DNA from 2 places in the Provencibacterium massiliense genome. Region 1 is predicted to be linked to the other one. Evidence: riboswitches for the same ligand, from Rfam matches in the RefSeq annotation. Region 1 holds a riboswitch; the other holds the start of a gene.

Region 1 (3,406 bases):
GACCCCGAGGCCGTACATCTTGCGGTAGAGGAAGTAGTACCCGCGAAAGAGGAAGGCCGGCCAGTTCCAGGTCGAATGGCGGCCGCCGCCGGAAAAGGATTTGAATTTCGGGATGAAGTAGTGGGAGTTTTCCCCCACATACAAAGCGATGTCCCGCACCGAGACCCCGTCGATCTCCTCGTCCGGCGAGACGCCGCCGTAGGGGGTGGTAAAGGGGTTGAGGGTGATCGGATCGGGGTTCTGCGTAGGGTTTTGCGCGTGCGGTCCGCTGCCCTCTCCCAGGCGGGAGCCGCAGATCTGGCAGAAGATCCCGTCGGACGGGTTGACGGTGCCGCACTTGGGGCAGCGCAGCGGAAGGGAGGCGTCGTACTTGGTCTCCTCCTGGGCGCGCGCGCCCTGCTCGCTCCATTCGGTGTGCGTCTCGTGCAGCTTCTGGTTGACGCAGCTGCCGGCCTTTTGATAGCAGGTGCGGTGATAGGGGGTGCCGCAGACCGGGCAGACCACAATATCGTCGCCATCGGTGAACTTTTGCTCACAGATCGGGCATTTTACGCCGGTATATTTGCTCATATAGCCGAGGATCTCCTCTCACAGGTGGGCACATTCGGGTTCGTAATCCACAGTATACTATATTTTACCGCAAAAATCCATACCTATGAGAAAGGACTAAGGATATTGGGCAGGGCCGCCGGCGTTGTAAAAGGATAGACGGTATGATAAGATAAACGGTGCATACTTTACAAGGGCGCGTGTGATGATATATAATAAATGGTAAAGCGTTTGGCCGCATTGCGGCAGGAATGGAGACGGATTTATGCTGGAATTTGAACAGCTCATGCTAAAGCTGCGGGATACCAAAAAGGAGCTTTTGGACCTGCGCCAGGCGGTCGGGTACGACGCGGCCGCCGAGAAGCTCGGGGCGCTCGAGGAGCGCACCAAGGACGAATACTTCTGGAACGACGTATCCGGCAGCCAGAAGGTATTAAAGGAGATTTCCGCCCTCAAGGGGCGCAAGGAGGACTACGACAAGCTCTACGCCCTCTACGAGGACATCGAGACGCTCTGCGAGCTGGGCAATGAGGAGGGGGACCTCTCGGTGCTGGGCGAGGTGAGCGAAGCCTATGAGCAGCTCGAACGCAGGATCGAGGAGCAGCGCCTTTCCACCCTGCTCTCGGGCGAATATGACCGCAACAACGCCATCCTCACCTTCCACGCCGGGGCGGGCGGCACCGAGGCGCAGGACTGGGCCCAGATGCTCTACCGCATGTATACCCGCTGGGCCGAGCGCCGGGGCTTCAAATATAAGCTGCTCGACTGGCTGGACGGGGACGAGGCCGGGATCAAGAGCGCCTCGATCCTGATCGAGGGGCAGAACGCCTACGGCTACCTCAAGTGTGAGAGCGGGGTGCACCGCCTGGTGCGCATCTCCCCCTTCGACGCCTCGGGACGGCGGCACACCTCCTTCGCCTCGCTCGAGGTCATGCCCGAGATCGACGACGACACCGAGGTGGAGATCAACCCCGTCGATTTGCAGGTGGACACCTACCGCAGCTCGGGCGCGGGCGGGCAGCACGTCAACAAGACCGAATCGGCGGTGCGGATCACCCATCTGCCCACCGGGATCGTGGTGGCCTGCCAGAACGAGCGCAGCCAGCACCAGAACCGCGAGGTCTGTATGAAGATGCTGCGCTCCAAGCTCATCGAGATCAAGGAGCGCGAGCACCTCGAGCGGATCGAGGACATCAAGGGCGACCAGAAGGAGATCACCTGGGGCAGCCAGATCCGTTCCTACGTTTTTATGCCCTACACCATGGCCAAGGACCACCGCACCGGCTTCGAGGTGGGGAACATCGGCGCGGTGATGGACGGGGACATCGACGGGTTCATCAACGAGTACTTAAAGCAGCAGGCCAACGGCACCCTCGGCGAGGGAAAATAGCGGTTGACAAGCGGCAAAAAAGTGAGTACAATCAGAACCGGACAGTTTCATAAACCACAGGGGAGCTGGGAAGAGCCCGGCTGAGAGAGAAATCCGACTGATATTTCAAAACCCTCAAACCTGATCTGGGTAATGCCAGCGTAGGAAACGTGATTGCTTTGGTTGCGCCTCGCGGTATTTGCCGCGGGGCGTATCGTTTTCCGGGGGAGGTTTTCTGGACTGCCGAAATAAATTGATTTTGGAGGAAGGAAAGATGAACGAAAAAACAAAGAAACTGGTGGAAAGTGCGTTGATGATCGCCCTGGCGCTGATCCTCAACAACGTCTTTCGGATCAAGGTGGGGGCCGCGGGCGGCTCGATCACCCTGTTTTCGATGCTGCCGCTGACCCTGCTCGGCTACCGCCACGGAGTGCGCTGGGGCGTGCTCTGCGGAGCGGCCTACGGGCTGCTGGACATGATGACCGGCTTTTCGGGCGCGGGCGGCAGCGCCTGGGTGGTCATCGGCGCGGCGGTGATCGACTACCTGCTGGCCTACGGCGCGATGGGGCTCGGCGGCGTTTTCCGCCACTCGATCAAGAGCCAGACCATCGGCTATACCGCAGGCTCGGCGCTGGCGGTGCTGGTGCGCTTTGCCTGCCACTTCGTCTCCGGGTTCCTGGTCTGGGGGTCGCTCGTCTCGGACGGCTTCGGGGCGATTGCCTACTCCTTCACCTACAACATCGCCTACATGGGCCCCGAGATGGTCACCACCATCCTGGGCGCGCTGGTTCTCTCGAAGGTATTTTCCCTGGCGAGCGCCTCGATCACCCGCAAGAAGATGGCATAGGCGGCGAGGCGGTGAGCCACCGCTCCCGATTCGCGAAAGAATCTTTTACGAATGCGGCCATGCTCAGCCCGCGCTCTGAATAATAGGGTTCCAAGGGGGCTAACGGCGCCGATGGCGCCGTACTCCTCTGGCGGGGAGTTTGAGGGCGAGGAGCCCTCATCAATCGTAGAAAGGCGCAGGGAGGGGTGAACCCACCAAGAGGGGGTTCACCCCTTTTTGATGAAATTTCCCACCACTTTTCACAAAATGGTCAACTATTTTTCTCTACAATGCAGTATAATGGAAGGAAAGATGAGTCAAAGGAGTAACGTGATGTCCAGAGATTTGCGCACCTATCGCGGTTACGGCAACCGGCGCTACAGCCGGAAGGTGATGTTTTTCATCTCGCTCGCCATCTCCCTGTGCGTCGCCGGGATCGTGGTGGGGGTGATCATCCACGACTGGATGGGCCAGGCGAAGGCGTTTTCACCCGACGGCTATGAAACCGCCGCGCAGGTGGGGATGCTCACCGATACCAAGGCGGGGGATCTGTGGGACCTCGATTCCTTCAGCTACCGCCTCAACGAAAAGCCGGTCGTCAGCAGCAAGGAGGGCACGGCAAACCTGCGGATCGAAAATCCGCCCGAGAACCAGCAGCTCAT
Region 2 (3,406 bases), on a different contig from region 1:
TCATGGGTGTTCGGCATCTTCTATATCAATAGGAAGTACGACTTCATCCACATCTCCCCCTTCAAGCTGCGCTTCGTCAAGCCACTCTTTGTGCAGATTATCCGCCTAGGGATCCCTTCCGGAATCCAGCAGGCACTCTTCTCGGTGGGCAGTATCGCGGTGCAGTCGCTGGTCAATTCCTTCGGTCCCGCTTTCATGGCCGGCTTTAACGTGGCGAACAAGCTGGATACCTTCGCCTTCCTCCCCATCCAGAGCATCACCAACGCCGTCACCACCTATGTGGGGCAGAACATCGGCGCGGGCAAGCTTAAAAGGGTACACCGCGGGACCATCTCGGCTTTGGTGATGTGTGTTTTGGTGAGCATAGTCCTCGGCGGCGGGGTAATCCTTTTCGGCTCCCAGCTGATGGGGCTCTTCACCACCTCGCAGGAGGTTATCGCCTCGGGCTGCGCCTACCTCAACCGGGTCCTTCCCTTCTATGTTCTGCTTGCGCTTCTCTTTGTCTTCAACTCGGTCATGCGCGGCGCGGGCGAGATGGTGGTCCCCATGGCCTCCTCGATCCTTTCCCTCTGGGCGGCGCGCGTGCCCGCCTCCTACCTGATTACCCATTTCTTCGGGCGGGACAACATGTTCTTCAGCTATGCGTTCGGTTGGGCAATCGGCGCGGCTCTCACCATGTTCTTTTACTTCAAGGGCGGCTGGAAGCACAAGGCCATCACCTATTCCCAGTACGATGAGGCCGCCGACATCGACAACTAATATGCGAAAGCGGGCCGTTGAAAGAATCAACGGCCCGCTATTATTTTTCTCTAAAACAAAGCGGCGGAAGGAATATGACCGTAGATCGGCCGTCTAAATCCTTTGGCTGAATTCAATTTGCTCCCCCGAGGGACCGACAAGCGTAAAGTAGCGCACCTTGTGCTCGAACATGTTGAGAGTCCGGATCCGCGGCTCAAGCAGCGGCAGCTTCTTCTCTTTCACCCGCTCGAACGCCTCCTCAATGTCCGCCACGCTGAGCGCAAGGTGATCGATCGCCCCGCTCTTCCCGGCGATCGGGCCTCCCTGATAAACCTCGATCTCCACATTTCTGAGGCGCAGATACGCCATACGGATCAACTTGCCGTCCTCCTGCGGAAGCTCGGTAAAATACTCCAGCCCAAAGCCGATCGCCTCGTAAAACTGGATGGTGTGCTCGATGTCCATCGTCGGGATGCCAATGTGCTCTATCCCGATGATATTCTCTTCCAGCGTCATAACCGGCCCTCCTCTCCCCACATTCCAACTTCATTATAGCACCGCAGGCCAAGGAGAAAAAGTCCTTTTTGGTTGACAGGCCAAAAGAATTGCAGTAAGATATACGCGAGTGACAAAAAAGTGAACATCAGGGGTGCTGAAAGGATTTATTGATAAATCCCGGTTCGGCTGAGAATGGAGGGACGTTCCCCTCCTAAACCCTTTAACCTGATCCGGATAATGCCGGCGTAGGAAGAAATGGTTGCTGTATATCTGCCAATTTCTGCGCAAGGCTTTCCTTGCGCTTTTTTGTTTGCTTAAATTTTCGGGCAAAGCCCGGCAAAAGAAAGGAAGTTTCATCATGCAAAAACCAGAAGCAAGCATTGCCATCCAGGTGGTGCCGAAGGCCCCGAACAACGAGGAGGCCGTGCGGATTATCGATGCTGTGATCGCCCACCTCAAGGGCAGCGGGCTGCCCACCTATGTCGGTCCGTTCGAAACCTCGGTGGAGGGGGACTACGACACCCTCATGCAGCTGGTCAAGGACTGCCAGCTCATCTGTACCCGCGAGGGCGCGCCGAGCGTCGCCGCCTATGTTAAAATCTCCTACAACCCGAACGCCGGGGTGATGACCATTGATGAAAAAGTCACCAAGCATCATCAGTAAGCTCTACCCGCTGAGCTTTCTCGCCCTGCTTTTGCTGCTGTGGTGGCTGGCCTGCGCGCTTGAGCTGATCCCCGCATTCATGCTCCCCTCGCCCGGCAGGGTGCTGGCGGCCTTCATCGGGGATTTTCCCCTGCTCATGCAAAACGCCGCCGTCTCACTGACGGAATCCGCCATCGGGCTGTCGACGAGCATCGCCGCCGCCTTTTTTCTGGCGGTGGCGATGGACCGCTTTGCGTTCCTGCGCCGGGCCGTCTATCCGGTGATTGTACTCACCCAGACGGTGCCCACCATTGCCGTCGCGCCGCTGCTGGTGCTCTGGCTGGGGTATGGGCTGCTGCCCAAGATCACCTTGATTTTCATCACCTGCTTCTTCCCGCTGGTGGTCAGCATCCTCAGCGGCTTCGCCGCAGTGGACCCGGATACCGTCCGCCTCTTTCAGTCGATGGGCGCCTCCCGCCGTCAGATTCTTTGGCAGCTCAAACTTCCCTCGTCGCTGGAAAGCTTCTTTTCCGGGCTGCGGGTGAGCACGGCCTATTCCATCGTCGGAGCGGTGGTGGCCGAATGGCTGGGCGGCAACGGCGGGCTCGGGGTCTATATGACCCGGGTGCGCAAGGCCTATGCCTTCGACAAGATGTTCGCGGTGATCTTCCTGATCAGCGGGATCAGCCTGCTGGCGATGTGGCTGGTCTCCCTGCTCCAGCGCGGGGCCATGCCCTGGAAGCACAGGCAGGACACCCGCGCAATACTGAAATAAAAGGAGAACCTGACATGCCGATAAGAAAACTGCTCAGCCTGGCGCTGGGCCTTTCCCTCTGTATGGGCGCGCTAAGCGCCTGTGCGGGCCCAACCTCAACGGCACAGCCGCAGGAAGCCGGACAGAAGGCCATTACCGTGGTGCTCGACTGGACGCCCAACACCAATCATACCGGGCTCTATGTCGCACTGGAAAACGGCTTTTATCAGGATGCCGGACTGGATGTAACGATCGTCCAGCCGCCCGAGGACGGCTCGATCGCGCTGGTCGCCTCGGGCAAGGCGCAGTTCGGAGTAAGCATCCAGGAAAACCTCGGAACCGCACTGAGCGCCGATCCGCCCCTGCCGGTGACCGCCGTGGCCGGGATCATCCAACACAACACCTCGGGGATCATCTCCTTGAAGAGTGCCGGGATCGACAGCTTCAAGTCCCTGGAAGGGAAAAAATACGCCACCTGGGACGATCCCTTCGAGCAGTCGATGATCCGGGATTCGATGAAGGCGCAGGGCGGCGACTTTGGCAAAGTGGAACTGATCCCCAGCACGGTCTCCGACGCGATCTCCGCCATCCAGACCAATGTGGACGCCGTTTGGGTCTATGAGGCGTGGGACGTTGTGGCCGCGCAGCTCGCCGGAGTGGACTATAACTTCATCAAATTTAGCGACTCCGACCCGACTTTCGACTATTACACCCCCATCCTGATCGCCCAGGATGAATTCCTGGAAAACAACCGCGAGACAGCCAGGCGTTTC

Evidence for each region. Region 1 has a riboswitch for thiamine pyrophosphate ahead of B5477_RS03605 (energy-coupled thiamine transporter ThiT). Riboswitches for the same ligand answer to the same signal wherever they lie in the genome.
Region 2: another riboswitch for thiamine pyrophosphate. It lies ahead of B5477_RS08950 (thiamine-binding protein); the one in region 1 lies ahead of B5477_RS03605 (energy-coupled thiamine transporter ThiT).

What each region holds. Positions count from the first base shown of each region.
Region 1 is NZ_FWCH01000010.1:253,954-257,359, forward strand. Features, by position in the region: gene B5477_RS03595 (RING finger protein) at 1-570, opposite strand, end outside; gene prfB (peptide chain release factor 2) at 815-1,939, shown strand; TPP riboswitch at 1,990-2,103, shown strand; gene B5477_RS03605 (energy-coupled thiamine transporter ThiT) at 2,193-2,765, shown strand; gene B5477_RS03610 (hypothetical protein) at 3,078-3,406, shown strand, end outside.
Region 2 is NZ_FWCH01000012.1:812,709-816,114, forward strand. Features, by position in the region: gene B5477_RS08940 (MATE family efflux transporter) at 1-759, shown strand, start outside; gene B5477_RS08945 (VOC family protein) at 853-1,254, opposite strand; TPP riboswitch at 1,374-1,505, shown strand; gene B5477_RS08950 (thiamine-binding protein) at 1,595-1,900, shown strand; gene B5477_RS08955 (ABC transporter permease) at 1,872-2,654, shown strand; gene B5477_RS08960 (ABC transporter substrate-binding protein) at 2,669-3,406, shown strand, end outside.